One region of the Hominenteromicrobium sp. genome, then DNA from elsewhere that is predicted to be linked to it. Evidence: a T-box and tRNA genes for the amino acid it is inferred to sense, from the RefSeq annotation. Region 1 holds a T-box; the other holds one or more tRNA genes.

Region 1 (15,313 bases):
GATGATGTGGTATTTTGTTTCTGTGGGACGAATGCCATACAGAGTCTGGTATTCGATCACTGCGCCGGCGCTGCTGTTCTGTATTTATCTTGGAACCCTGAGCTGGCGGAAACGAAGTGTCGTGGATCAGGCAGATAAAAATATCTGGACAACATTGGGCGGTGTTGGGCACGATATGGGCTGCACACTGCTGATTCTGACCTGCGCAGCAGTGTGTGTCCTGACGATTTGTCATGCGGCAGAAGATGACACAGCTGAGATTACCGATACCTATCAGAAAGTAATTGAGTATGCGGAATCATATCCTGATGATTTTTTCCTGCTGGACAGGCCAACGATTTCACGTCTGACCTATACCAGCACGGCAACACCATTTACCTGTTTCTCCAGAACTAGCCACCAGAATGTATGCATTCAGGGGGGGTGGGTGTGCTGGACCCCTGCCAATCTTTCTGTTTTGGAACGATGGGGGATGCCCAATGTCTATCAGGCAATTGGTGAGGGCACGGTGGTATACATGATATGTACGGTTCCGCCAGAGCGGGAACTGGCATTCATTCAGTGCCATTACAATCCCAATGTTACAATGGCGTGGGTGGACAGCGTGAATGACCTGATGGTATATGGGTTTTATATTGCGACGGAATAACGATGGAATAACAATGAAAGAAGCTGAGACTATGGAAAACCAGAAGAAGCTCCTGTTTCTTGGCGGAACAGGAGCCATGTATGATGCGGTTGAACGTGCGAAACGCATGGGTATCTATACGATTGTAGTGGATTATTATCCGAATTCACCTGCAAAGCGGATTGCGGACCGCTCATATTTGGCCAGCACGACAGATATTGATCGGGTGTTGGAAATTGCAAGGGAAAATGAGATAGACGGTGTGTTTACTGGATTTTCTGATGCGAACTTGATGCCTGCATGCCTGGTGGCGGATACGCTTGGACTTCCGTTTTATGCAACGAAAGAGCAAATCAATGTAACCACCAACAAACTGCTGTTCAAAGAGACCTGCAGAGAATATGGGATCCCGGTGGTGCCGGAGTTCCATTTGGATGGTGACCTGAAACGGGAAGATCTGGAGCTGATCCAATACCCGGTGATCGTGAAGCCATCAGATGCGTGGGCTAGCAAGGGTGTTTCAATCTGTGAAAATGAGAAAGAGCTTTGCGAAGCGGTTCCGTATGCACTGAAATTTTCGCAGAATCAGTGCGTGATCGTGGAGCGGTATATGGCTGCCTATCCGGATGTGTGCATGTACTTTAATCTTCAGAATGGTGTACTGTCGTTGTCTTCCATGTGCGAGCGTGACATGAATCAGGTGCAGGAGGGGAAGGCCATGCAGCCCAATGCGTTGTTTTACCCCTGCCGGTTTATTCCGCTCTACTATGAACAGCTGGAGGAGAAACTGAAAAATATGACAGCAGGTCTCGGCATGAAGGACGGCACGATGTTTATGCAGTGCTTTGTGGTGGATGGCATGCTGTTGCCTTTTGAAATGGGCTATCGCCTGTGCGGCGCACAGGAATATATTCTCTGCGCAGCTGAGAATGAGATTGACAGCTGTCAGATGATGCTGAATTATGCGCTGTTCGGTGCATGCACAGGCTGGAATGCGGCAGAGAAGAATAAGCCGATGTTTGACCACAGTGATGTAATTCTGCTGGCACTGATGAAGCCGGGAAAAATCACCCGGATTGATGGATTGGAAGCGCTCCGTGCAATGCCGGAAATCCTCAATATCATTCAGTTCTACTATGAAGGCGATGAGATCGGAAAAGGGTCTATGGGAACGCTGAACCAGACATTTGCAAGAATCTTCATTCAGGGGAAAGATGCAGATCGTCTGCTGGCGTTGATTGATCATGTGCAGAAAACTCTGAAAGTGCTTGATGAAAATGGCGAGCAGATGTTGATCTCGGGCTATGACTGTAAAAAGGCACATGTGCTGAAGCAGTTTGACTGATACGGGTCGGAGGGAAGAAAAGATATGGAAAAAAAGAACGAGTTTACAAATGAAGAGCTGGCACAGGCGGTCAGGTGGGATATTATTGAAATGATCTATCGGGCAGGAATGGGTCATCCGGGTTCATCGCTGTCTTGTGTGGAAATTCTTGTAGCACTCTATTTGGGCGGTGTAATGAATGTGGATCCGCAGAATCCCGATTGGCCGGAGAGAGATAGATTTGTGCTTTCAAAAGGCCATGCCTCGCCGGCATTGTATTCGGTGCTGGCACGCCGCGGATTTTTCCCCCGTGAAACGCTGTCGACATTCCGTAAAACCGGCTCTATGCTGACGGCATATCCGGATATGTCTACGCCGGGCGTAGATATGGAGTCCGGTTCTCTAGGTAATGGTATTTCCACTGCTGTTGGAATGGCGATTTCTGCAAAATTAAGAGGTTGTTCTTATAAAACTTATTGCGTTCTTGGCGATGGAGAGTTACAGGAGGGTATTGTTTGGGAGGCTGCAATGTGTGCAGCACACCATAATCTGGATAACTTGATTGCTTTTGTAGACCGGAACCGACTTCAAATCACCGGAACAGTAGCAGATGTTATGGATATTTCTCCCTTGGAGGAAAAGTGGCATGGGTTTGGGTGGAACGTCATTACCATTAATGGGCACAACTTTGATGAGATCTATGCGGCTATTGAACTAGCACAGCGCCATCAAGGCTCTCCGACGGTCATTATTGCAAACACCGTAAAGGGAAAAGGCGTTTCCTATATGGAAAATGTGCTGAAATGGCATCGGAGTGTTATTTCCGATGAGCAGTATCAGCAGGCGATTACTGAAATTCATGCAAGGGAGGAATTGATATGAGCCAGCTCCCAATCAGAATTATTTTTGGCAAGGAGATCATTCGGCTTGCCGAGGAATATGGTTATTATGCAGTGTGTGCAGATACCAAGTGCTGCTCATTTGAGGATTTTGGAGATATTTATCCGGAACGTCAGATTTCAATTGGAATCGCTGAACAAAATTTGATTGGAGTAGCCAGCGGCTTGGCCAGCTGCGGACATAAGGTTGTGCTGGCAACGTACAGCGTATTTGCAACGATGCGTGCCTGTGAACAGCTCAGAACGTATATTTGCCATCCCAAACAGGATGTTATAGTCATGGGGACTCATGCAGGGCTGCAGACTGGCTCGGAAGGCGTCAGCCATACAGCCATTGAGGACATTGCGATTCTTCGTGCCCTGCCGAATATGACCATTATTCAGCCGTCAGATGCTGTTTCTGCCAGAGTGTTGGCAAGAAAGGCACTGGAGTTCCATGGCCCGCTGTATGTCCGGCTTCCTTTTGACGCTGTAGAGGATATCAATGACGAAGCAACCTATCATGTTGAGATCGGCAAGGCAAATTGGGTAAAGCGTCGGGGAAAAGATGTTACCCTGATTGCCACGGGAATTATGCTGGACCGCACTGTAAAGGCCGCGAAAGCACTGGAAGCCCGGGGAGTCAATGCGCAGATTATGGAGATTCATACGCTCAAGCCCATTGACCGCGAGGCAGTTATTACAGCGGCCGGAGAGACCGGCGCAATTGTGACGGTCGAAGATCACTCTGTCATTGGCGGGCTTGGCGGAGCTGTAGCAGAGGTGCTGGCTACGAATTTGCCGGTTTCTATGCGTATGATTGGTATTCAGGATTGCTTTGCAAGATCCGGAGACGCAGAGGCACTGTATGAGGCAAATCATATGACGGCTGCTGACATAGTAGCGGCAGCAGAAGAACTTGTGGAGCGGAAGAAAATCAGATGAAGCAGTTAGGAATCATTGGGCTGGGGGCTATGGGAGCGCCCATGGCAGGCAAACTACAAGAATGTGGATTTCAACTTTTTACGACAGTGCGTAGTGCGTATAGTCGCCAGAAGGCAGAACGCATGGGAATCCAGGTCTTGGAGACTGCCGGAGAAATTGCGGAGCGAACGGACCGCATTTTGCTGATGGTTTCAAATTATGAGCAGTGCCGCGGTTGCCTGCAGGGGACTGATGGGGTGTTGGCTGCAATGAAAAAGGGAATAATCATTGTTTCCAGTACCATTGCGCCGGAACAAATGCGCCTGCTCAGTGAAATGTGTCCAGAGGGAATTGCACTTTTAGACGCACCGGTAAGCGGTGGCGTAACCGGTGCCGAACAGGGAAAACTTGTAACGATGGCAGCGGGTGACAGTCAGGTATTTGAGGTATGCAGGGATATATTTCAGGCCTATTCCAAGAAGATCGTTTATGTGGGCGCTAAGCTGGGACAAGGCCAGATGCTCAAGGCAGTCAATCAAATGCTGGTTGGAATCCATATTGCAGCAGCAGCGGAGGCAGTGTCTTTCAGCGAGTCTATGGGGATCGATCCGCAGGTATTGCAGGATACAATCTCTGAATGTGCAGGTAATTCTAATATGTTCCAGAGTAGAGTGCCCAAGCTGATGAAGCATGATTTTTCGTCTCGTGCGGCGCTTGAAACGATGGAAAAGGATTCAAAAATTTGTATTGATTTGGCGGAGAAGGCAGGGGTTCCGTGCTATTTGACGGAACTCTGTCATGACTTGTATAGGAAAACGCCTCGTTCCGAGACTGTACAAGAGGATGCTTGCGCGGTAATTAGAGTGTATCAGCAGGCAAACGGAAAGGACTCGAATCTGACTTGAAAAAATGGAACGCAAGCAATAACGTAGAAATAAGTGGGGAGCTGCTGCAAATCAGAGGTGAAAATCGGCATGGATGACAAGGAAAAAGCTGGAATTGGTCAAATCGGTTTTATGCAGGGCACTGTGATTGTATACTCCTTTAGCGGAGTGTTTCAGAAATTGGCGTCCCGATACCCGATGATTTCAATTCAGTTTCTGCTGTTTTATGGATGCTCTATCGGAATTTTATTTGTATATGCAGTTTTATGGCAGATGATTTTGCGCAAGGTCCCGCTGACAACGGCGTATAGCAATCGTGCTGTGTCCATGATTTGGAGTATGGTATGGAGTGTACTGCTGTTTCAAGAGAGTACCAGTTGGAATCAGATCCTCGGTGCGATAGTGATCTGCTACGGGATATATAAGGTTATGGCATCGGGGGATAAGTAACGTGTGGTTGTATTTCCTAATTGCGATCAGCTCTGTTCTGATTGCGGATATTTCACAGATTATTCTGAAAAAAGCAGCAATGAAGCCATATGATGCTTGGTATAAAGCGTACTTAAATTTTTCTGTTATCTTTGCATACTTCCTTTTTGTGGTATCAACAGTCTGCTCGGTGATTGCGCTGCGTAAACTTCCGCTTTCACTCTCGCCCATGTGGCAGTCTTTGGGACAGATTTTTGTAGTGATACTTAGCTATTTCTTTCTGCATGAGAAAATTACGAAAGGAAAACTAAAGGGAATCGCAATTATTGTATTGGGAATCGTGATTTTCTCACTTCCCCTTGGATAAATAAAGGTTATATTTTAACACCAAAGAGTAAAACGGAGGATGCAAACAGTGAAAGGAATTATTTTAGCCGGCGGCGCCGGCACGAGACTTTACCCGCTGACCATGGTAACATCCAAGCAGTTGCTGCCCGTATACGATAAGCCGATGATCTACTATCCCCTGTCTACCCTGATGCTGGCGGGGATCCGGGACATTCTGATCATCTCTACGCCGGAGGACACCCCACGCTTCCACGATCTGCTGGAAGACGGCAGTCAGTTTGGCATCACTCTTTCTTATGCTGTGCAAGAAGCGCCGGAAGGGCTTGCGCAGGCGTTACTCATCGGTAAAGAATTCATCGGTGACGAACCGTGTGCAATGATCCTCGGCGATAATATTTTCTACGGAAACGGTTTCTCCCGCATTCTCCAGAACGCAAGCAGCAGAGCCGAAAACGGCATATCCACGATCTTTGGCTATTATGTAACGGATCCAGAACGCTTCGGTATCGTGGAATTTGATGATGCAGGCAAGGTGATCTCTGTGGAAGAGAAGCCAAAGCATCCAAAGAGCAACTATGCCATCACCGGCCTGTACTTCTATCCCAAGGGTGTGTCGGATCTGGCCAAGAGGGTGGAGAAGTCGGATCGCGGCGAGCTGGAAATTACCACGCTCAACGAAATGTACTTAAATCAGGGTAATCTGGATGTGGAGCTGTTTGGACGTGGCTTTGCGTGGCTGGATACTGGTACAATGGATAGTCTTGTAGATGCAGCAGATTTTGTGCGTATGGTCGAAAAACGTCAGGGCGTAAAGATCTCCGCACCGGAGGAGATTGCTTACCGCTTCGGCTGGATCGATAAAGAAGAACTGCTGCGTTCTGCGGAAAAGTACGGTAAATCCCCGTATGGCACGCACTTGAAAATAGTTGCAGAAGGTACGATCAGAAGTTCCGTTCGCAGTACGAAGACCCAGGAGTAAGTTCCACAGCACAAGGAGTTAGATTATGACGATCATCGTTACCGGCGGCGCCGGATTTATTGGTTCCAATTTTATTTTTCACATACTGAAAGAATACCCGGATTACCGCATTGTCTGCCTCGATAAGTTGACCTACGCAGGCAACCTGTCTACGCTGGCGCCTGTCATGGATAACCCAAATTTCCGCTTTGTGAAGGCCGATATCTGCGACCGCGAAGCTGTAAATAAACTGTTTGAAGAAGAGCATCCGGACATTGTGGTTAACTTTGCGGCAGAATCTCATGTTGACCGTTCTATCGAAGATCCGGGCATCTTCCTCCAGACGAATATTATGGGTACCGCAACGCTGATGGACGCTTGCCGCAAGTACGGCATCCAGCGTTATCATCAGGTCTCTACCGACGAGGTTTACGGCGACCTGCCGTTGGACCGTCCCGACTTGTTCTTCACCGAGGAGACACCGATCCACACCAGCTCTCCGTACAGCAGCTCCAAAGCTGCCGCTGACCTGCTGGTTCTGGCTTACCACCGTACCTACGGCCTGCCTGTGACCATTTCCCGCTGCTCCAACAACTACGGTCCTTATCATTTCCCGGAGAAGCTGATTCCGCTGATGATCGCGAATGCTCTGGCAGACAAGCCCCTTCCTGTTTACGGCGAGGGTCTGAACGTCCGTGACTGGCTGTATGTGGAAGACCATTGCAAGGCCATTGATTTGATTATCCATAAGGGTCGTGTGGGCGAAGTTTACAATGTCGGCGGTCATAATGAAAAGCAGAACATCGAGATCGTAAAAATCATCTGCAAGGAGCTGGGCAAGCCGGAGAGTCTGATTACCCATGTTGGTGACCGTAAGGGTCATGATATGCGTTATGCCATCGATCCGACCAAGATTCATAACGAGTTGGGCTGGCTGCCGGAGACCAAGTTTGAGGACGGCATTAAAAAGACCATCCAGTGGTATCTCGATAATCGTGAGTGGTGGGAGACCATCATCAGCGGTGAGTATCAGAATTACTACGAAAAAATGTACGGTAATCGCTGATGACAAACGATGTACAGCAGATTCGAAGCGCTCCGGCGATCGATTTGCAGGAGCACTTTGGCAAAAAGAAATTGTTTTTCGTCTTAGCAGCAGCGCAGGCGGTTCTGCTGTTGTGCATTCTTCTTTTTTGCAGTATAAAATATGAGGTTTCGGATGATTTCATCATGGAAATGGTGGTTTCCGGTGCGTATACCGGCCACCCAGATGCCCACATGATGTTCTCCAACATTTTCATTGGCTGGCTTTTTGTGCCGCTGTATAGTCTTTTCCCGGCAATAAGCTGGTATTTTTGGCTGCAAATGCTTCTTTGCTTTTTGTCTTTTCTTGCGCTCACTTATGTACTTGTGCAGAAACTTCGTCTTGGCACAGCGGTTCTGACTGTTGTCTGGATTACAGCCTTTGCCGCACGTGATCTGTATATCTTGCCACAGTTTACAAAAACAGCGATTGTGGCATCTATGTGTGGATGTCTGTTGTTTGTTTGGGCGCTGTTTGAACAAAATAGGAGGAAATGCTGTGTATTAGGAGCTTTGTTGGCTATAACGGGATGTTTGGTTCGTAGAGACGCTTTCTTTATGGCGATAGCGTTTTCTAGTGTACTTGTTGTTTATCATATAGTGATTTGTTTTAAGCAAAAACAGATGAAGTTATATGAGTTTTTTCTTAAAATTGCTGTACCAGGGATAGTTTTTATAGTTACTATCTTTTTGTTTAATATTGTAAATGCACTTACATATACAGCCAATCCAGATTATACAGAATACTATACATTTACGAAAATCCGCTCCCAGATATTAGATTACACCTGGTGTGATTATGAAAATCTGCGCGACGAACTTACAGCAATCGGCGTATCGGAAAACGATTATCAAATGATTCTGCATTGGGATTTTGCAGATCAAGCGGTGTTTAGTACAGAGAAGATGCAGCAAGTATTGGATATTATCAATGCACATCGTGTGAATCTGCATCCGAGTATTCGCGAAGCGCTCAGCATGATTCGGTTGCGCCAACTCTATTATCCGATGACGCTTTGCTGTGTGCTGCTCGGATTATTCTGCGCCATTACAAATCCCAAAAAATTTTGGGTACCGGCGGTGTTGGCACTGATGGTGCTTGGATTTCTGGTCTATTTTTACAGACTTGGACGGTGGGTCTATCGCGTAGAATTTGGTTTTCTGTTCTGCGCCGCCGTATTGATCGCGTATTTCTGTGAGCCGTTTTTTAAGCGCAGCAAGGCGACGGAAGCTCTGTTGTGTGCCGCCGCGCTCCTGGTAGGCGGATGGCAGGGGATAAACTATCTGCCGGACAATACTGCACCTATAGAAGACGCTGTAGCATATCGCATGTATGTAGACGGTACATTTTATTATTCGGCAAGCTATTCTCCGGAAAAATACACGAAAACTGTAATTCCCGGCAAACTGCGCCCCGAATTCTTAGCACAAGTGAACGAAACGCCGGAAGATTTATATGTTTTAGATTTTGGCACGGCGATTCAGACGCTGTACTATGATTTTAGTGTGTTTAAAAGCAGCCGAGCCTGCTTTCCGAAAAATGTATTGTTTTTGAGTGGTGTGACGCAAAGCCACCCAAGTGTGCAGGACTACATTGAGTCCCTCGGCTTTGAAAATACGCTTGCAGCTCTGCCAAGCAAAAACGTCTATTACGTCAGCAATACGTCGTCTGAAACGCGTATTTTAACATTTTTTCATGAGCATGGCCATTCCGATATGCAGGTGACCGCCTGCGGCACTTTTGATGATTATACGCTCTGGAAGTATACGGAAACCGTTAACTGAAAATGAGGGGGCTAAAACTTGTTTACAAAAGCGGAAACGGCTCGGGTAAAAGGGATCGGTATACTTTTACTCCTGTTTCATCACTTGTTTTATAATGTGGATTTTGTTGAAAAGACAAAAATGGAGTTTCTTTTCTTGTCGGAAGATAGGATCCAACCAGTTGCCGTCATGGCGCGTGTATGCGTTTGGCTGTTCGTGTTTTTATCCGCGTACGGTTTATCTCTGCAATACCAAAAACGCGGGGGTGCAAATTCTGAAAGTACTTTACAATTTCTGATCCGACGTTGGTTTTCCTTGATGAAAGCTTTTTGGCCGGTCTATGTATTTGTATTTTTCGGGTATTGGATCGTTAGAGGCAATCCGATGCGTGTTTATGAAAACAGCGTGATTCGAATGATTGCGGATGTGTTTGCTGTTTCGGATTTTTTCCAAACCGGATTGCTCAGCGGCGTATGGTGGTATATGTGTCTGGCACAGATCATCGTGCTTCTGATCCCGCTGATAGACAGCCTGTGTGAACGGCTCGGAATGGCAGTGGTTCCGATTGGCTTTTTACTGCCTCAATTCATTCCCGATTCGATCCACTCCAAATATGGCGGCAGCTATTTGAATTATTTCTTAGTCATTCTTCTGGCAGCTGCATGTGCCAAGGGAGACGTGCTGAATAACTGATGTCTCGAAAAATGAAACACGGTAAATGGTCGGAAGTCGTGTTTGCGACGGTATTGTTCTTGGGCGCCGCGGGACTTTTGGTTTTGCGCTTTAGTATCTCGCAGAACGATCTGTGGCAAATCTGCGGTTTGCTCAGTGCGCTGGCTGCGTTTCTGATCATTGTTCTGGTTGGACGGTATTTTAAGGCGCACGTTATTTCTGCTCCTCTTGAGTTTTTAGGAAAACACTCAGGAAATATGTTTATGGTCCATGCTTTCTTTTACGGACCGTGTTCCGCTTTGGTTTTTTGGTCACATAATGCAATTTTGAGCTATTTTACGCTTTTGGTCATGAGTTTGGCCTTCTCCATCTCGATCGAAGCGATCAAAAAATGGTCAAAGTATAATAAACGGATGACAACGGTCACCAATTGGGTAACAAGTAAATTACATGCTTGATTTCTCAAAATAAAAATCCCCGAGTTCGCCTCGCAGTGCTCTGCAAATTGAACTCGGGGGTTCTTCTATCGCGTTTTATTTACTTCCCCAAAAATTCTCTCAACGCCGCATAGTCCACATTCTCCGGCTTCACTTGGTCGAAGAACGCAAGCAGCTTTTCGGCCAGCACGCGTTCGCCGCCGCTTTTTTACTTACTTCAAAACGACCTTATGGAAGACCTTTTTGCCTTTTTTGATGATGACATGGCCTTTTTCAAAATCGGCTGCGGTGCAGGTCTTGGCGATATCGGTGACCTTTACGTCGTCGACGGAAACACCGCCCTGCTGCACGAGGCGGCGGCCCTCACCCTTAGATGCAATGAGGCCGGCTTTCTGCATGAGGTCGAGAATGTTGATTGCGCCGTCGGTGAGGTCGGCTGCGGTGATCTCGGTGGTCGGCATGTTCTCGGAGTTTGCGCCGCTGCCGAACAGTGCACGTGCGGCTTCCTGTGCCTTCCGGGCTTCCTCAGCGCCATGTACCATCTGTGTAAGCTCGAACGCGAGGATCTCCTTTGCGCGGTTCAGCTGGCTGCCTTCCCAGCTTTCCATCTTTTCAATCTCGTCAAGCGGCAGGAACGTCAGCATCTTGATGCACTTCAAAACGTCGCTGTCGTCTACGTTTCTCCAGTACTGGTAGAAATCGAACGGGGAAGTTTTGTTCGGGTCAAGCCACACGGCGTTGCCGGCGGTTTTGCCCATCTTCTTGCCCTGAGAATCGGTGAGCAGGGTGATGGTCATGGCTGCGGCATCCTTGCCGAGTTTTCTGCGGATGAGCTCCGTGCCGCCGAGCATGTTGCTCCACTGGTCGTCGCCGCCGAACTGTAAATTGCAGCCGTACTTCTGGAACAAGGCGTAGAAGTCGTAGCTTTGCATGATCATGTAGTTGAACTCAAGGAAGGAGAGACCCTTTTCCATGCGCTGCTTATAGCACTCGGCGCGCAGCATGTTGTTGACAGAGAAGCATGCGCCCACTTCACGCAGGAGCTCGACGTAATTGAGCTTTAAGAGCCAATCGGCGTTATTGACCATGAGGGCCTTGCCGTCGGAGAAATCGATGAAGTTTTCCATCTGGCGCTTGAAGCAGGCGGCGTTGTGCTCGATGTCTTCCATCGTGAGCATCTTGCGCATGTCGGTGCGGCCGCTCGGGTCGCCGATCATCGTGGTGCCGCCGCCGATGAGGGCAATTGGCTTGTTGCCCGCCATCTGCAGGCGCTTCATTAAGGTCAGCGCCATGAAGTGACCAGCTGTAAGGCTGTCTGCGGTGCAGTCAAAGCCGATGTAGAACGTGGCTTCGCCGTTGTTGATAAGGTTGCGGATGCGCTCTTCGTCCGTGACCTGTGCAATGAGGCCGCGGGCCTGCAATTCTTCGTAAATACCCATGTTGTTTCGTTCCTTTCGATTTTCAGGTTTTGGGCTTTTGGGGCAATAAAAAAGCCCCCTTGATCTTCAAGGAGGGGAATTTTGAATATAAAAAAACACCCTCACTTGATCTATGAGGGCGAACACGTTTCGTTTTGTGGTTCGCGGTACCACCTCAGTTTATTTCAGGCTCACACCTGAAACCTCAACGGGTACAAACATACCCTTGCGCTGTAACGTGCGCACACGGACTTTTTTACTGGGAACCCGTTCAAAAAGACAGCTCCGGAATGTATTTCGGCGTTTTTTCGCACCTGCTTACACCACCCGCAGGCTCTCTGTGCCGATGAAAACGCGTACTTCTTTCTTTCACAGCCATTGTGCTTATTATAGTCGGCGCTTTTCGGTTTGTCAAGCACCGTTTTTGATTTTTTCTACGGCGGCTAAAAGCTGCGCCTTTTTTTCTTCGCTCGTCACCCAGCGCAGGAGCATTTTGGTCGTGAGGTTTTCGGGGAGATCAAGTGCTTTCAAAACGCCTTGGCGCAGTGTGGCGCTGTTTACGCCGCCGGTGAGACCGAGAGGCATGAGGTCTGCCGGGGTTAAGGGCTGAAAATCGGTTGTGCTGCCCTCAACGGAAGCGCCGGCTTCTTTTAAAATTTCCAGTAAAATTTCCGAGGAAATGCCCTCCACGCCGAGCTTGCCTTCTTTGGAAGGCGCCGCTTTGCGCTTTTCTTTGCCGTAAATATCCGGGATATACGCGTGGCGAATTTGATTTGACGGCACGAAAGACGTGATATACGCGCGGATCTGCCGGCCGGCGTTGTCACTGTCCGTCAAAATGACGATGCCGCGCTCTTTGGCGAGCTTGCGGATGAAATCGCGCTTTTCAGCATCCTTGTAGATGCCAAAGCCGTTCGTTGTGACGATGATAGCGTCGGTCAGCGCGGAAAGCTTGCTTTTGTCATACCGGCCCTCGACGATGAGGGCTTCGTTCATGTGGATCATAAGAGCTCCTTTAGGCCACGCTGCCGCGGTGCGCGACGTACAAAAGCTGGGCGAAAAGCTTTTCGAGTGCGATTCTGTCCATGTTTTCACCGCCCGAAAGCTTGATGGAAAGATCGCAGTTGAGTAAAAGCGAAAGGCATTCTCGCAGCATTTCGATAGAAAGGTCGCGCACGTCGCGCTCGGCATATTTTAATCTAAAATCGCGGCCGCGGTAATCGCCGTATTCCGTCGGCGCCATGGACGTTTTGCCCGCTTCGATCGCGGCGCGCACGCGGTACATGTCGATGTAAGCGCTGCTTAAAACGGCCAGAATCGTGTACGGTTCTTCGCGCTGGGCCATCAGTAGATCAAGCAGCGCATACGCTTTGCTGTAATCGCCGCGCACGAGGGCATTGCTCAAGAGAAACACGGTTGTTTCCATGTTTTTCGTGACCGTTTTTTCCACCTGCTCGGCGGTGATCTCGCCGCCGCCCGCAAAGGCGCAGAGCTTTGTCACTTCGTTTGTGAGGGCGTTTAAGTCGTTGCCGACGTACTGCACGATGCGCTCGGCAAGCTTGCGGGAGAGCAGGCAGTTTGCCTTTTCGGCCTCGCGGCAGACGTATTTTTCAAGCTCGTTGTCTTTCAGGCGCAGCGAGGGCAGGGAAAAGCCGCGCGTGTCGAGCTTCTTTAAAAACGTGCGCCACTTTGCGCTCTTTTTCGGATCAATCTCGAGCGTGGGCAGATAAAGAATAAGCACGGTCGTTTCGGGAATAGTATCGAGCAATTCGTAGAGCTTATCGAGCTCCGCGGTGTTCATGGCTTCCACGTTGAGGTCGGAGACCGTGACACACTTGCGCTCTGCCATAAACGGCATGGCGACAACGGCGTCCGCAATGCTGTCTACGGGCGCGTCGTGCGGGAATTCCTGAAAGTTGAATTCCGGGAAGTTGCCGTCCAGTTTTTTTAACAGGCGATTTAAATTTCGGCGCACGAGCAGCTTTTCGTCGCCGTACAAAAAGTAAAGGCTGCCGATTTGCTCTTTTGCAATCTGCTCCTTGAGTTTGGTTTCCGTAATCTCGGGCATAGTGTTTTCCTTTCGTTGCGGCTTAGCCGCCGTATACCGTGTACGTGCCGCGCTCGTCAAAATCGAGCCGGATGCTTTCGTGCTCCGTCATAAAGAGGTATGCGCCGGGCGAAAGCGAAGCTTCGGTATCCTCTATTATACCATTTGTTTTTAAAATCGTAAACGGGGCAGAGACTGCATTTTGCGGTTTTTCTGTCACCAAAATATCTGTGTCGTGGGAAAGCGACGTGCTGCGTTTCGTTTCAAGGTAAATTTCCGTGCCGTTTACGGTGACCGTGACGGTCTCGCCGCTGTCCGTGACCGTGAAGCTGCCGGAGGGAAGCACGCCGACATAACTGAAATCGTAAAACGCAGCGTTTTCCGCAGGGTAATATACGGTGTCCGGCACGAGAATCTGCTTGACCTCGAAAAGCTGTGCAAGCTTTTCGGCGCAGCGGATGCTTTTTTCATCAGGCTGCACGAGTAAAAGGGTGATCTGTTCCGCACCGTTCGCGCGCAGGGCGGTCTCAACGGAAGCGGCATTTCCGCTGCACCCGAGCACCTCGGCGGAGGTGTTTGTGATAATCGCCGTGCAGGCGGCGTAATCGGTGCGGAAAACGACAAGGCGTGCGGCGCTTTGGCTCAAAAGCGCGTTTGCACTCATGCCGCAAAGCAGGATACACACCGTTAAAACGCATGGCAGCGCTTTATTTTTGCGGCGGTAGAGAAGCACGGAAAGCGTGAAGAAAAGGACGCAGATTACGACGGTTACGGGCAGATATTTGCCGGAGATACGCAGCGTACCGGGAATGTGCTCTGCGATAAGCGTGATGATGAAATTCTGCGCCTTCACGCAAATGCCGCTTAAAAACACGAACGGTGCGGCGCACGGGGAGAGAACGGGGACGGCGAGCAGCAAGGCGGCGATAAGCCCGAACCGCAGCAGCCACGCGGAAATTTCCAACACCAAAAGCGATGTGAGCACCGAAACGAATTGCACTGTGCCGTATAAATAAAGCTGCAGCGGCGCAGTGAAAAGCACCGCCGAAAATGAGACGGAAAATGCAGAAACAAGCTTTGCAAGGTGCGCTTTCCGCTGCGGCTTGCGAATATTTTTCGTGATTGCTTTTGTGATGCGGGGCGCAAGCAGGATGATGCCGAGCGTCGCCGAAAACGAGAACAACAGGGAGACATCGCCCGCGCAGAACGGGTTTAATAAGCTCATGGTCAAAACGGCGACCGCAAGGGAGTTGAGCGGTTCCGCCTGGCGACCGAGAAGAATGCCGAAAAGCAAAATGAGCTGCATAATGCCGCTGCGCACCACAGAGGCCGAAAGCCCCGAGACGAACATAAAAAGCAGCGTAAACACCGCGGAAACGAGCGCGGCCGGGCGGCGTTTCAGTCCGAGCAGACCCAGAAAACCGAGGGTGAACTGCGTTAAGATCGCCATGTGCATGCCGGATATGGCCAAAATGTGCGAAGCACCGGCCTTTTTGTAGGCGGAGATAAGCTCGGTTTC
Region 2 (15,313 bases), on a different contig from region 1:
GCATCAGCATTTTAGCAGACGGTCTCTTTGAGCTCATCACCTACATCCAGCAGCGCCGCGCAGAAAAATCCGAGTACAAGGACATCCGCTAAACAACCTTTTTGCAATAACAGGCAACATATACCGTATGACCGAACGTACGTCGCGAAGACGAGCATCGCACAACTGCAATAAACGAAGCACCGTGTCCTTGTGCGGCACGGTGCTTTTGTTTTGACTATATTCGTTTACTTCGTAATTTTCAGCTCGCCGTTCCAGACCTTGCTGCCGCTTTCCTCAACGTAAAGCTCTACTTTACTCTCTTCCGGCGCAAACTGCATTTTGCGGTTCCAGATGCTCAGTGCGTCACAGTCAAGCTTCAGTTCTACCGTCTTCTTTTCGCCGGGCTGGAGATACACCTTCTCAAATGCTTTCAGCTCGCGCACGCGGCGGACGATTGTGCCGCTCACGCCCTGAATGTACAGCTGCACCGTCGCATGGCCCGCTGTGCTGCCGGTGTTTTCCACCTCGCACGTCACGGTATGCGCTTTTCCGTTTTCAAGCGTCGCAATAGAAATTTCCGGCGTGCCGTCCTTTACGGTCGTCTTGAACGTCGTGTAGTGCAAACCGAAGCCGAACGGGTACAGCGGCGTGTTCTCCAAATCACGGTAACGCATCATGTCGTAGGAAGCGCGGGCGTTGTAGTACACCGGCAGTTGTCCCGTTGTGCGCGGCACAGAAACCGGCAGGCAGCCGCACGGATCTGCCGCGCCGCTCAAAACTTCCGCAATGGCCGTGCCGCCCCACGGGCCCGGATAGAACGACCACAGCACCGCATCGCTCTTTTCCGCAATCTCGGGGATAGCATGCGGGCGGCCGGAAATGAGCACCGTTACGACCGGCTTGCCGCTTTCAAACACGGCATTCGCCAACTCGTTCTGCGCGCCCGGCAGACGCACATCAGAGGTATCCACGCCCTCGCCGCAATCCATCTGCAATTTCGTACCGACGATTGCCGCGCCGTTCGTGTCAAACTCCGCGCCCGCAAAGCGGCTTGAAGAACCGCCCAGCGCCAAAATGACGAGGTCGCTCTCCTCCGCAAGCTTCTCCGCCTCCGCAATACCGGAAGTATCGTCGTCGCAGATCGTGCAGCCGAGCGCATAGCGTACATCGGCGTTCTTAAATTCGTTCCGAATGCCGTCAAGCACCGTCACACCCACACCGTCACGCAGCGGCGGTGTGTAGTCGCCAAGCTGCTGATACAGCGCGTCTGCGTTCGGGCCAATGACCGCAATACGCAGCTTCTTCTCTTTTTTCAGCGGCAGAACACCGTCGTTTTTGAGCAGCACTGCCGACTGCCGCGCAATTTCAAGGCTCTGCGGAAACGTTTTCGGCACATTGTATTCCGTCAGCGGTTTTTCTTCAAGGTACGGGTGCTCAAACAACCCGCGCGCAAATTTCAGCTCCAGTACGCGAAGAACCGCCTTGTCGAGCGTTTCTTCGGAAACGAGCCCGCGCTCCACGGCTTCTTCCAGATGCGGGAAGCTGTCGTCCCACAGGCTCACGTCCACGCCTGCATTTAAAGCATACGCGCCGTTTGCCGCCTTGTCGTTACCCGTCAGCATACCGAGACGGTCAATCGCTACGCCGTCCGCCATCACGATGCCGTCAAAGCCAAGCTCCTCGCGCAGCACGTCCTTTAAAAGCCACTCATTCGCATGGCACGGCACACCGTCAATCTCATTATATGCTGCCATCACACCCGTCGCGCCCGCTTTCACGGCCTCCTTCATCGCGGGCAGATGAATTTCGCGCAGCTCGCGCTCGCCAATGCGCGCCGCACTGGCGTTTACGCCGCCGGTCGTTTCGCCCTGTGCGCAGAAGTGCTTCGCAACAACCTCCAAGCCGGCACTCGCACAGCCCTTCACCGCCGCAGCAGCGTTCTGACCGCAGAGGTACGGATCTTCGCCGTAGCACTCTTCGCTTCTGCCCCAGCGCGGGTCACGCAGAATGTCCAGCATGGAAACGAGCGCAAAATCCACGCCCATTTCTTTTTGCTGTTCGCCAACGACCTTAAAACCCTCTTCAACGAGCTTCGGGTTCCACGCTGCGCCCATGCCGAGGTTCACCGGCAGCAAATAGCCGTCGAGCGCCTGGTGGCCGTGCGGGCACTCGCTGCTCATCAGCATCGGAATGCCGAAGCGAGAGTGCTCCAGTACATAGTGCTGCGCCAGATTATAGGCGCGGATTGCGTTCACGCCGGTAAGGCCGGTCGTATAATCCTTATTCGCCCACGGGTCTGCGCGGTATAAGCCGTAAAGCACACCGAGGCCGCTCCATTTTTCCACTTCTTCTTTAAAGCTATCCGCAAGCTCCACGTGCTCGCCGTTGCAGGTGTAGCTCTGAAAGCCGTAAAGCTTCTGATTCACCTGACCGACCTTTTCGCGCAGCGTCAGGCGCGGCAGCAGGTCTTCCGCACGCTCTTTCGGGGAAAGCGCACTGTCTTTAAATTTTTCTTTCATTTTTATTGTCCTCTCCATTGAAACTGTCAACCGATACAAAACTCAGTTGTGCGTACATGTTAAAGCATAGCACACCTTTGCACGGTTGACAAGGAAGAAAATCAAACGAATTTTTCGTACAGCTTTCACTGAATTTCATCACTTTTCTTTTTGCGTATCCTGTGTTATACTATAAAAAAGCATCCATGGCCGAAGGAGCACCCCTATGAATCCAAAAAAATTCCCCATGCCCACCGGCATGCTCTTAAAAACCGACGACGAAGAAAAATTCCTTCCGTTTCAAAATCCAACTACCTATAAAGACATCACCGTCGAGTTAAAGCCGAACGGCGAAGCTCTGCGCATATACGTCACCGCTGACACAACGCCCGTGCAGCGCGTCACGCTCTATTTCGCGGACCCGCTGCCCGAAAAAGCGCAGGTTTTAGGCGGTGTTTGGGAGCGCGGCTACGGCGACTATGAATGGCGCGGTTATGTCCCCCATCGCGTCATGCCGTGGTACTTCTTCCTGCAGAGCGACAACAAGACCGAAGCCTTCGGCGTGCACACGCAGCCCGCTGCCATGTGCTGGTGGACAGCCGAAAGCACCGGGTACAGCGTATATCTCGACGTGCGCTGCGGCGGTCTCGGCGTGCGCTTAAACGGCCGCACACTCTGCGCTGCGGAGCTTTGCCGCGCAGAATACGAAGACGCCGACGGCTTTACTGCCATGGGTGAATTTTTCTCCGTTTTGAGCCCGAACCCCATTCTGCCGAAATCCCCCGTCTACGGCGCGAATAACTGGTACCATGCCTACGGGCATGCCACGGAAGATGACGTTCTGCGCGAAGCGAAGGCCCTCGCCGAACTCACCGAGGGGCTCGCAAACCGCCCGTGGTTCATCATCGACGACTGCTGGCAAATTGACCGTGCGGATAACTACAACGGCGGCCCGTGGCGCGCGGGCAACAAGGGCTTTCCGGACATGCCGGGCCTCGCCAAAAAGCTGCGCGAATCTGGCATACAGCCGGGCATCTGGGTACGTTTATTATGGGATCACAGCGAAAGTATTCCCGCCTCTTGGCGCTCGAAGCGTGACCCCGAATACCTCGACCCCTCCGTGCCCGAAGTGCTCGACCACATCGCAGAGGACATCCGCACCGTCTCAAGCTGGGGTTACAAGCTCATCAAGCACGATTTCACTTCCTACGACGTACTCGGCCGTTGGGGCTTTGAAATGGGCGACGAGCTCACGGACAGCGGTTGGCGCTTTGCGGACGAGACCCGCACGACGGCCGAAATTTTAATTGAATTATATAAACGCATCTTAGCTGCCGCGGGTGACGCCATGGTCATGGGCTGCAACTGCTTCGGCCACCTCGGCGCTGGGCTCATGCACCTCAACCGCACCGGCGATGACGTCAGCGGCAAGCTCTGGGCACGTACGCGCCGCATGGGCATGAACACATTGGCATTCACCGCGCCGATGCACGACCGCTTCTTCGCCATTGATGCCGACTGCGTACCGCTCACCGATGCCATCGACGAAACGCTCGGCATGCGCTGGCTGGAGCTTGTGGCAAAATGCGGCACACCCACGCTGCTCTCCGTTCCGGCTTCCTACTTAAATGGCGAGCGCAAAGCCATCATCCGCGACGCTTTCCGCCGCGCAAGTCAGCCCCAGCCCACCGCGCGCCCGCTCGATTGGCACGAGACCACCTGCCCCGCCGTGTGGAAGCTCGGCGAGGAAACGAAACACTTTGACTGGACAGAGCCGTGCGGCATCCTGACCGGCAGCGTATAAAGGACTTTTCATGAACAAATTAGACAGAACGGCTTTTTTGCCTGTTTCAAAAGAAGATATGGCGGTACGCGGCATCGAACAGCTCGATTTCGTGTACATCAGCGGCGATGCCTACGTCGACCACCCGTCGTTCGGCACGGCGATCATCTCCCGCATTCTCGAAGCAAACGGTTTCACGGTCGGCATTATCGCACAGCCGAACTGGCGCGACCCCGAAAGCGTGTGCACACTCGGCGAGCCAAAACTTGGCTTTCTCGTTTCCGCCGGCAATATGGATTCCATGGTGAACCACTATTCCGTCGCCAAAAAGCGCCGCCGCAGCGACTTTTTCTCCCCCGGCGGCAAAATGGGCCTGCGCCCGGATTACGCCGTCATCGTATATTCCAACCTCATCCGCCGCACGTTTAAGAAAACGCCCATCATCATCGGCGGCATCGAGGCCAGCCTGCGCCGCCTTGCGCATTATGATTACTGGTCGGACAAAATGAAGCGCTCCGTCCTGCTCGATTCCGGCGCGGATATCATTTCCTATGGCATGGGCGAGCGCTCCATCGTCGAGATTGCCGAAGCCCTGCGCAGCGGCATCCCCGTGCAGGAGCTCACGTTCATCCGCGGTACCGTGTATAAAACGCACATCGCGCCCGACGGCGACGACGTGCTCCACCTTCCCGGCTTCGATAAGATTTCCACCAGTAAAGAGCTGTACGCGAAAAGCTTTTACAATCAGTATCTCAACACCGACCCGTTCACGGCGAAAACGCTCGTCGAGCCCTACCCGGACGATCACCTGTTCGTCGTGCAGAATCCTCCGCAGATGCCGCTTTCGACCGAAGAAATGGATGACACCTACGCCCTGCCCTATACGCGCACCTATCACCCGGATTACGAAGCCCTCGGCGGCATCCCCGCCATTGAAGAAGTGAAATTCAGTCTTGCCAGCTGCCGCGGGTGCTTCGGCGCATGCAGCTTCTGCGCGCTGACGTTCCACCAGGGCCGCATCATTCAGTCCCGCAGCCACGAATCGCTTTTGGAAGAAGCGAAAAAAATGACCGAGGATCCCGATTTTAAAGGCTACATTCACGACGTCGGCGGCCCCACGGCAAACTTCCGCAAGCCCGCCTGCAAAAAGCAGATGAAGGTCGGCGTGTGTAAAAACCGCCAATGCCTGTTCCCGGAGCCATGCCCCAACATGGAGATTGACCACACGGATTACGTTTCCCTCCTGCGCAAGCTGCGCGCATTGCCCAAAGTGAAAAAGGTCTTTGTGCGCTCCGGCATTCGGTTCGATTACCTCATCAATGACAAAGACGAAACGTTCTTCCGCGAGCTTGTTAAATACCACGTCAGCGGCCAGCTCAAAGTCGCACCGGAGCATATTTCCGACGGCGTGCTGCGCATGATGGGTAAGCCGCAGAATTCTGTCTACCGCCGCTTCGTCAAGCGCTACAAAGAGCTGAACGAAGAAATGCACCTCAACCAGTACCTCGTGCCGTACCTCATGTCCTCGCATCCCGGCTCCACCTTACAGGACGCCGTAAAGCTCGCGGAATATCTGCGCGACCTCGGCTATATGCCGGAGCAGGTGCAGGACTTCTACCCCACCCCGTCCACGATCTCGACCTGCATGTACTACACGGGGCTCGATCCGCGCACAATGAAGCCTGTATACGTCGCGCGAGACCCGCACGAAAAAGCGATGCAGCGCGCGCTCATCCAGTACCGTGACCCGAAAAATTACGACCTCGTCACGGAAGCGCTCATCAAAGCGAATCGCCGCGACCTCATTGGCACAGGCAAAAACTGCCTTTTGCGCCCCCGCCACGGTGATACCCGTTTTGCTCTCCCAAAGCCCGCCGCAAACAGCAATAAACCGTTTGACGGTAAAAACAAAAACGGCGCAAAGCACGGCAGAACGAGTCAACCGCCGGCGCCCCAAAGCCGCCGTTGGACAGGCGAGCTGCCTAAAAAGCGCGGCAAACGATAATGTAAGACAGCAAAAAGCTCTGCACCGAATTTCAGGTGCAGAGCTTTTGTCATTGCTTTATAATTTAATACAAACCCGGCTTGCAGAGAATCTCGTGAATTTTCGTGTCAAGGCAGTCTGCCGTATACGCCGGCGTGATGATACACGCGGTGTCCGCACCACGCGCCGAGCCGCCCACACAGACAACCGGCTTATTAAACTCAATCGCGCCGTTATCCAGCGCCATCATGGCGATCTCCACGCAAACCTTCGTGCCCTGTCCGAACATGCGCAGCGTGTGCGCCATAATCTCCACCGGGTACGCGCCGCTGAATTTACGACTGATGCCGCGTTCCGCACCGCTCAAAGCGTGCGCGGCATGAATGATATGCACACCGGCTGCGGTCAACTCCGCGCGCCGCTCGTCCGTCATGGTGTTCACGCCCTGCTTCGGGTAGCCGTACGCCTGCCCCACCATAACCATCGGCACATTTGTCCCGAGCTCTTCCTGCATTTTGATGAGTTCTATAAGCGTGTCGCCCGCGCTCGAAGCCACCACAAGCGTCGTTCCGCCCTCCTTCGCAGCGTTTAAAGCAATGTGCAGCGTCTCCAAAGTATTCTCTTTGCCTTTATTTTCAAAAATCATTTTTATTCACCTCGTCAGTCATTTCGGGTCTTCCAAAATCGCGTAGCTCACAAATGCAAACCGCATGCTGTCTCCGGCCCAGGAGTTCACGTTGATCGAACCTTGCCCGCCAAACAGCGACAGAATTTTGTGCTGATTTTCGCCGTCCGCATCCATCAGCCACAGCTCCACCGACATGTTTGGCAGGTGCTCGTGCGGCTCCAGCTGCTCCGGGCCGTAGGAAATATAGACCACCCGTTTTCCGTCCGGTGATACATGCGGGAACCAGTTGTTCCGCCGGTTTTCGGTGATCTGCGTCTGCTCGCCGCCGTCCCGCTCCATGCGCCAAACCTGCATCAAGCCGGAGTTTGCAGCGTTATACCAAATGTACTTTCCGTCCGGGGAATACTCCGGGCCGTCGTTAAAGCCACCCTTTGTCAGTCGCTTTTCCGCGCCGCCGTTCACCGGGATCGTGTACACGTCCACTTCCTGCCTGCCGTCGATGTCGCGGAAAGCGCAGCAAGCTTTTCCAAAACCTCGCCCTGCATGTTGTTGAGCGGGCCGTAAAGCTGCACACCAAATTTCATGCTTTCAACTCCCCCAGATTATAATGGAATCTTACGCCTCCGGCGTGTGGTCGTATTCAAATCCGCACTTCGAGAGCCATTCCTTCGCCATCAGCGTCGCGCCGATCTGGTTCGGGTGCACGCGGTCCCATGCGATGAGCGAAGAGTGTTTATACTGCAAAAACTTGTCATACACCGCTTGGAAGTTTACAAAACGGCAGCCGTATTCCTCGGCAAGACGCTCGCAGATGCCCACATATTCCTGCATTCTGGCACGCATAAAGTCGCTCTTGTTCGTCTCCATGTAGTACGGCGTGCAGACGATAACGCCCTTCGCAACCATTTTCGCCTGTTCAATCATCGTGCGCAGGTTTTCTTCATATTCCACCGGGTCGACCGCCTGATCGGTGAGCGCCGGAGAATCAAACTGCCGCCACACATCATTGATGCCGATGCAGATAGACACCCACTGCGGGTTCAAGGAAAGCACGTCGCGCTCATAGCGCGCAAGCAGGTCTTTCGACGTATTGCCGCTGATGCCGGAGTTCGTAAAACGAATGCTCAGCTCCGGGTAAGTCGCCGTCACAAGGCTCTCGATGACGCGCGGATAGCCGTGACCCATGTTGTCAAACAAGCCCTCGCCCACCGGCTGTGCGCTGCCCATATCCGTTACGGAATCCCCTGCAAAAATAATGCGATCCATATTTTCAAAAATCATGGTAAACTCCCCCTAAAAGAGTAAATTTCTGGTTATATTATAATCGGATTTCTACAATATTACAAGGGCACTGTGCAAAATACCTACCACGTTGACAAAGGCCCGCAGCTGACGCAAAATGTGAAATGAAATAAATCTCACGCGCCGCAGCGCATTTCACAACAACCGTAGGTTGTTTTTTCACTATACCGAAGGTATATTTCACAAATCCCGAAGGAATTTATTTCACAGAAAAAAGGACTTTGCAAAATGCAAAGTCCTTTTTTCTGGTGGAGGAGGGTGGATTCGAACCACCGAAGCAAGAAGCAGCAGATTTACAGTCTGTCCCCTTTGGCCACTCGGGAACTCCTCCATATACAGAGCTGCGTAAACGCAAACTCATATTATAAAAACAGAAACAAGTTCTGTTTATTGCTGCCAAGCAAAACACTCGGAAACAATATATAGAAACGAAAACAAAATGTTCTCGATTTTAATCAACTGGAGCTGGCGAACGGACGAAGCCGCTTGCGCGTCTTCACGGCTTACAGCATAGCTGCTACGCCGCTTCCGGCTAAAAACTTTCCACCGGAAAGTTTTCTTAACGCCGAAACCCTTTCAGGGTTCGAGTCCGTACCGAACTCAATAAATATATAGAAAAGCGAAAACAAAATGTTCTCAGTTTTAATCAATTGGAGCTGGTGAACGGACTCGAACCCCTGACCTGCTGATTACAAATCAGCTGCTCTACCAACTGAGCTACACCAGCGCATAGCGCGTAAAAACGCGCTTGGTGACCCATCGGAGATTCGAACTCCGGACACCTTGATTAAAAGTCAAGTGCTCTGCCAACTGAGCTAATGAGTCATACAGCTTTAATATTATAGCAATTTCGCGCCGTTCTGTCAACTCTAAAATGAAAAAATTTGAAAATTTCCTTTTTCTCCGCAAAACCGCAGAAACATAAGGAAACTGCCCGGCAAAAGCCGGGCCTTCCCATCAAAATTATTTGTGCTCCGTAAAGAAATCATTCACAATGTCGCTCACGTCATAGTGCACAAACGGGCCCAAACCGCTGTTGACATCGATTGTATATCGGCAATCGGTTTCCGTATAGGCGTCGATAAAGTAGTTTTCTACGATCTCAATGTAATTTTTCACACCGTCTCTTTCAGCGGCTTCATCATCTGTGCGCACATAGACGCTCTCGTCAGACAAAAGATATATGAAGACAAGCTCTCTTGTCTGACCCGGCTCCAACAGAATATTCCCGGTCTTGTTCGGGTCTTCCGCATTCATCGGAACTTCTGCAATGCCGTTAATCAGCTCTCGCTTGTCGGTCGTGCACTCGGATATATCCAAAGGGCAGCCGTCTGTGTCATACTGTCCCATGGCGTATTCCCCGGAAAGGAATCCCGTCGCTTCATCTCCGGTGTTCTCAAAGCCGATTGTGACATACGCAAACGCATAATGCGGCGAAGAAAGCGTGCCGTCTTCGTTCAGCTCGCAGGTCTCCAGCCACGGGTAACCACCATTTATCCACCACGGAACAAAGCAGTCGTTATCCGCTGGCGTAAGACCATATTCAAGTTTATTGGACATATGCACGTCTTTGATCGTGGCTTTCACATTTTTACCGCCGTAAATGCTCGATGCAGAAAAGTACGGGTCATTCTCTGCATCAAAACTGCCGTCGCCGTTTTCAATTGAAATGCTCCCGTCTTCCGTGCGAACGATTTTCGGTATCTTGGAGAAATCCAGTTTTTCATCCGCTGTAAAATGCGATTCAAATTCTTCTTTCGCAGAAGATACCTCCGCCGTTTCAGATACTTCGGAGATTTCGGGATTTCCAGAGATCTCCGGCACCTCCGCTTTGCTTTCTTCCGAAACTACTGCTTCATTCCCCGGTGCCTCCGTGACCTCCACGCCGCCGGAGATCGCCTCCGCCTGCACGCGCGGCAAATTTGCAACGCCAAAGGCCACGCCGCTGACGCACGCAACTGCCAACACACCACACCAGATTTTCGTCCTTAACGTCCGTTTCATAACCAATACTCCTTTCGGTTTTGTGTAACCTTCCTACGCCCAGAGCATACCACACCCGCCCCGCTGTTTCAATATAAACCGTACCGTTTTTGCAGTTCCTTTGCAATACTTTTGCAAGTTTTGCCGCACACAGAAAAAGAGCCCCGTAAAACGCGAGGCCCATAAACCTTTATATTTTATCTATCAATCTTTTCCATCACTTCCGTGAGGCTCAACCCGTTTTTCTCGGCGAGCGCCGCCAGGTCATCGTGCTCAAACTTCGCGCGCCGCACGCCGTAGCCGGAAGACACCTTGCGGCGCACCGGACCGAGGGCGGTCTCCACCGTCTCCTCCGTGCGGGTCAGCACATAGCGGCGGCACAGCGTCTCGCGGATGCCGATGGTCGCCGTGTGTTTGAAAATCGCCTGCACAACGGCCTCCTTCTGCGCCTCGCGGCACAGCACCGTCAGCAGCGTGCCGGGGCGGTTTTTCTTCATCATAACGGCGGTTGTGAAGACCTCCACCGCGCCCGCCTCGCGAATCTTCTCCGCCGCAAAGCCAATCGTCTCGGCGGTCATATCGTCGATGTTGCAGTTCAGCTCGTAAACGGAGTCCGCGCCGTCGCCGGTTTCGCCCAGCATCGCGCGCACGCAGTTTGCCACTTCAAAGTCCTTCTTGCCCATGCCGTAACCCACGCGCTGCACGCGCATAACCGGCATATCGCCGAACGCTGCCGCAAAGTGCTTCAGCAAAGCCGCGCCCGTCGGCGTGCAGAGCTCACCCTGAATGCGCCCGCCGTAGATCGGCACGTCGCACAAAATATACGCCGTAGCCGGGGCCGGAACAGGCAGCACACCGTGTGCACAGCGCACCTTTCCCGCGCCTACATGCACCGGTGACGCAACAATCTTCTCCGGCGCAAGCTTGCGGATGAGCAAGCACGCCGCCGTAATGTCCGCCACCGCGTCCATTGTGCCGACTTCATGGAAGTGGATCTCCGAAATCGGCATGCCATGCGCATGGCTCTCCGCTTCCGCGATGAGCTTATACACCGCAATCACGTCTGCACGCACCGCATTCGCCAACGGCAGATGCCCGATGATATGCTCGATATCCGCCATGCTGCTGTGGTGGTGATGCCCGTGGTCGTGTTCATGCTCATGCGTATGTTCGTGATCGTGCTCGTGGTGATGCTCATGTTCATGAGAATGTTCATGTTCGTGTACATGGTCGTGAGCGTGATGTTCGTGGTCGTGCACGTCAGCGCTTTCTTCCTCCTCGCCGTTCACCGTAACGGAAAGATGCGTGCCGTTGATGCCGCATTTCGTGCTCACTTCCGCCTTAAATTCCACACCGGGGATACCGAGCGCGTTCAGCTCGTTGAGCACTGCCCGTTTGTCGTCAAACAGTTCTAAAAGCGCCGCCGAAAGCATGTCGCCCGCCGCACCCATGCCGCAGTCAAAATACAAAGTCTTCATGCAGATTCCTCCTAAAATCAAAAAGGCGCACGAACCTCATACAGTCCGCGCGCCTCCGCTGGCATAATTTAATCCTATAAAAACAAGATTCGGCGCTCCAACGCCCCCGCAGCTTCCTGCCGCAATAAATACAGTATACCGCCCCAAAGCGATGATGTCAAGCCAAACCAGAACCGCAAAGTCTTTCCCCCGCGAAAAAACACAAATTTTCGCAAAAACAGGGTTGACTTTTGCGTACCGATGTATTATAATAACGATTGTCTCAAGCGAGCAGTGTGTTCGTCTTGCAACAAACGGGTTTCCCGTTTTTATAATATGAGTTTGCGTTTACGCAGCTCTGTATATGGAGGAGTTCCCGAGTGGCCAAAGGGGACAGACTGTAAATCTGCTGCTTCTAGCTTCGGTGGTTCGAATCCACCCTCCTCCACCATCTGGGGTGGACACTTTAGATGTCCACCCCGTTTTTGTCAGTATTCATGCGGGTTTGCGGGCTTTTTAGAGCGCAAAATCCAAAATGATTTTCCATAGATGCCTTTTCCATAAAATGGCAATATCAAGATTTTTCGTGAGCAGATGCGGGGCTTCCGCCTGAAAATTCAGGCCGGAGGCCCCGCTTTTTTGCGTTTACCACCCTTTTTTCCCGTTGTCGGAAATGCAGAAGTTTCCGGCAGTTTCATAGATAGATTGACGAATCCCTAAAACGGGCCAATTTTAAGCCCTCAAGATACAAGGGGGTAGTGCGCCCTTTTTTAGAACCTCTCCGGCAGGCCGCCGGGGAGGTTTTTCGCAGCGATTTTTCGCTTTCCCCCTCTCCCACACCCTCACCCCCTAATTACTTACCAGCTGGGAAAGAACAAGCATTTCTTTCCAGCAAGCATACTCTAAGCCCCCAAACAAAGCCCTCAAGTTTTCAACAACCGTCAAGAAAGGATGAGCAAAACCATGAACATCGGCATAGACCACGGCTATTACGCCATCAAAACCCGGCATTTTTCTTTCCCAGCCGGTATCTCAGAATATTCCCACGAGCCCTACACCCTGCAGAACACGCTGGAGTACGGCGGGAAGTTTTTCGTGTGCGGGACGGGCAGGCAGCCCATCCTGCGAAACAAGATGGAGAACGACAACTACTACCTGCTTACCCTTGCCGCTATCGCCAAAGAGATTAAACAGCGCGGAGAAAAGGCTGAGTGTTCCGTAAACCTCGCAGCAGGGCTGCCTCTGGCCGGATTTGGCCGTGAGAAAAAGCCCTTCCGGGAATACCTTCTGCGTTCTTCCCAGCCGGTGTGCTTCAAATTTGAGGGAATCCCCTACAAAGTAACCATCGAGGATGTGAAACTGTTCCCACAGGGGTATTCCGCCATCGCCATCCATCCTGAACTTATCCAAAACGAACCTTCTGTTCTGCTCATGGATATCGGCGGCTGGACGGTGGATCTCATGCGGCTGGACAACGGCGTCCCGAACGCTTCAACCTGCCGCAGCTTGGAGCTCGGCATGATCCGTTGCATCGACGAAACGAAAGAACAGATCCGCCGGGATGTAGGGCTGTCCGTTACCGACGCCCAAGTAGAGCGCGTGCTGGCTGGAAAAGCCTGCAGCATGGACGAGGACGCCCGAAGCATCATCCAAAAGCAGGGCCGCCTCTACACCGAACGGCTTCTCTCGGCAGCCATGGAATCGGGGTTTGACCTGAAAGCCATCCCGGTAATCATGCTGGGCGGGGGCGCGGCAGTGGTTAAAGGCAACGTGAGCGAACAGGACGGCCTGTGCCGGGCTTTTGCCCTGATAGACGACCGTGTGAACGCCGAAGGATTCGAGCGGATTTTGGGGCATTTGTCGGGCGGTGTGAGCAAGGGATGAACAGGCCCCTATTCGGTTTCCGCCCCAACCTCCAGAATAAACGCCACCGCAGGGCTTGGGAAATCCTGCAGGCTGTGCCGGACGGGCAGAAAAACGCCTTTCTGGTGCAGGCTATTTTGGAGAGCCAAGAAAAGGAAACCTTTGAAACTACCCTGCGGCGGGTACTGCGGGAAGAACTTCAAGCTGTCCCTTCCCAGCCTGTGAAGCAGCCGGAGGAAGCCATCCCGCAGGAGATGATGGGCTTCCTCGGTTCCTTGCTGGGAGAAGATTAACTCTGTTTAAAACGAAAGGAACCGACTTATGAGAAAAGAAATCTACAAAATCAAAAACCCCAAGCATATTGTGTTTGGCGATCCCCTGTATTTCGAGGATTTCAAAGGGGCCGAGCTCAAACGCCTCACCGTGGATTACAAACCGCCCAAATCCTTCGATGCGGCCCGGCTTGTCCTGCTGGAGAAGCCGAATGAGAAATACCCCGAATACACAGACCGGACAATGACGCTTTACCTTGCCCCAAGGCAGACCATAGACATTTATGCCGATGAGAAGATCTACGCCTTCCAAAAAATAGATGGCAAATCCATCGGCGTAGATACCGCCCGCTATTACCTCAGCATTGACGGGCGCGACGATATAATCAGGACCGGCGCGGATGGCTGGTGGGGCAGCTTTGAGGAATACTATCGGGAAAACGGAAAAGGCCGCATTTCAGACGCCGTTGTCCTGACGGTTGCAATACCGGAAGAACAGGATTTTAACTGGATGAAGCAGATGGCCGGATATTTCTTTGAGGATATGCAGCCGGTCACCCCCAAAAAGCAAAAGAAAATGGATGGGCCAAGCCGCTGAAAACCCCAAACATAGCCCTTGTTGGTTGTGACGTTTGTCAGCCCTGCTTTGGCTGAAAGGTTGTTGCTCTTGGTGATAGCTTTATCAGGCGGGTTGCAGTATGCTTGTGTTGCCCGAAAGGGAAAGAAAAGAAAAAGGAGCGACAGAGCATGGAAACCAAGGGCATCACCTGCAAAATCCCATTAGACCTGCACAATCGCATCAGCGAGGAAATCAGGGAAACAGAAAGCACAATCAGCAAATTCATCGAAATGGTCATTATGGAGCACTATGAGAAAGGGGCTGTCAAAGTCATGGAAAAAGGAAGAACATTAGCATTTCAGGTGAGCGAGGAATTGTTCCAGAGGGTAAAGGAATACCTTGAAAACTACGAGAAAAACTACCACCGCCGCCTTACCCAAAAGGAATTCGTGATCAGTTTGATCGAACAGGCGCTGGAAGAAGCGGAAGAAGAATTCGAAGCCGCCAGAGCCGCCCAAGAGGAAGCACGGGCCAATCGGTTTAATCCTCTGACCGGATCATTTTATGGAGAAGCCGATGATACAGAAGCAGAAAATCCGGCAGAGAGTTTGGAAATCAACGAGGGCGAGGAAATCCCCGCAGAGGGAGATGACAGCGACGAGAACTGCCCCGACGAGGATGATGAGGACGTCATGCCGGAAAGCTGGGAGCAGGACGATGACGAGGAAGAAGAAGCCGAGCCTGCCGACGAATCCCCTGAAGATGAAGAAACCGAAGAATAACCTTACCAACAACACCCCCACAGGACTGAGGTACCGCCTCAGCCGCCTGCGGGGGTGTTTTCATATAGATTTCAGTTCACGAAAAAGGGGCGATGTCCATTGATTGTGCTTTAACGATTCATCAAATCCCTCAAAAGGAGCGTGATATAGAAAACCATACGATATATTGACCTGTTCTCCGGCATCGGCGGGTTCCGGGAAGGGCTCGCCCGCGCCGGAG

What was found. A T-box is a leader RNA that pairs with one kind of tRNA and senses whether it is charged. The one in region 1 lies ahead of tyrS (tyrosine--tRNA ligase), so its partner is inferred to be a tRNA-Tyr.
Region 2: it encodes a tRNA-Tyr, which carries the amino acid that the T-box ahead of tyrS (tyrosine--tRNA ligase) is inferred to sense. The anticodon was not compared.

The regions. Positions count from the first base shown of each region.
Region 1 is NZ_JBKWAE010000006.1:99,967-115,279, reverse strand. It holds gene ACLTX1_RS06525 (hypothetical protein) at 1-649, shown strand, start outside; gene ACLTX1_RS06520 (hypothetical protein) at 681-1,973, shown strand; gene ACLTX1_RS06515 (transketolase) at 1,998-2,834, shown strand; gene ACLTX1_RS06510 (transketolase family protein) at 2,831-3,775, shown strand; gene ACLTX1_RS06505 (NAD(P)-dependent oxidoreductase) at 3,772-4,659, shown strand; gene ACLTX1_RS06500 (EamA family transporter) at 4,729-5,088, shown strand; gene ACLTX1_RS06495 (EamA family transporter) at 5,090-5,434, shown strand; gene rfbA (glucose-1-phosphate thymidylyltransferase RfbA) at 5,483-6,394, shown strand; gene rfbB (dTDP-glucose 4,6-dehydratase) at 6,420-7,439, shown strand; gene ACLTX1_RS06480 (hypothetical protein) at 7,439-9,241, shown strand; gene ACLTX1_RS06475 (hypothetical protein) at 9,260-9,913, shown strand; gene ACLTX1_RS06470 (hypothetical protein) at 9,925-10,350, shown strand; gene tyrS (tyrosine--tRNA ligase) at 10,542-11,768, opposite strand; T-box leader at 11,880-12,129, opposite strand; gene ACLTX1_RS06460 (toprim domain-containing protein) at 12,159-12,752, opposite strand; gene holA (DNA polymerase III subunit delta) at 12,763-13,815, opposite strand; gene ACLTX1_RS06450 (ComEC/Rec2 family competence protein) at 13,838-15,313, opposite strand, start outside.
Region 2 is NZ_JBKWAE010000007.1:4,443-19,755, reverse strand. It holds gene ACLTX1_RS06840 (HdeD family acid-resistance protein) at 1-92, shown strand, start outside; gene ACLTX1_RS06835 (glycoside hydrolase family 3 N-terminal domain-containing protein) at 228-2,501, opposite strand; gene ACLTX1_RS06830 (glycoside hydrolase family 36 protein) at 2,707-4,284, shown strand; gene ACLTX1_RS06825 (YgiQ family radical SAM protein) at 4,295-6,268, shown strand; gene ACLTX1_RS06820 (hypothetical protein) at 6,333-6,893, opposite strand; gene ACLTX1_RS06815 (TolB family protein) at 6,912-7,352, opposite strand; gene ACLTX1_RS06810 (hypothetical protein) at 7,334-7,459, opposite strand; gene ACLTX1_RS06805 (SGNH/GDSL hydrolase family protein) at 7,491-8,156, opposite strand; tRNA gene ACLTX1_RS06800 (tRNA-Tyr) at 8,424-8,508, opposite strand; tRNA gene ACLTX1_RS06795 (tRNA-Thr) at 8,829-8,904, opposite strand; tRNA gene ACLTX1_RS06790 (tRNA-Lys) at 8,927-9,002, opposite strand; gene ACLTX1_RS06785 (hypothetical protein) at 9,141-10,181, opposite strand; gene larC (nickel pincer cofactor biosynthesis protein LarC) at 10,358-11,638, opposite strand; tRNA gene ACLTX1_RS06775 (tRNA-Tyr) at 11,984-12,068, shown strand; gene ACLTX1_RS06770 (ParM/StbA family protein) at 12,581-13,501, shown strand; gene ACLTX1_RS06765 (plasmid segregation centromere-binding protein ParR) at 13,498-13,773, shown strand; gene ACLTX1_RS06760 (hypothetical protein) at 13,802-14,350, shown strand; gene ACLTX1_RS06755 (hypothetical protein) at 14,500-15,093, shown strand; gene dcm (DNA (cytosine-5-)-methyltransferase) at 15,250-15,313, shown strand, end outside.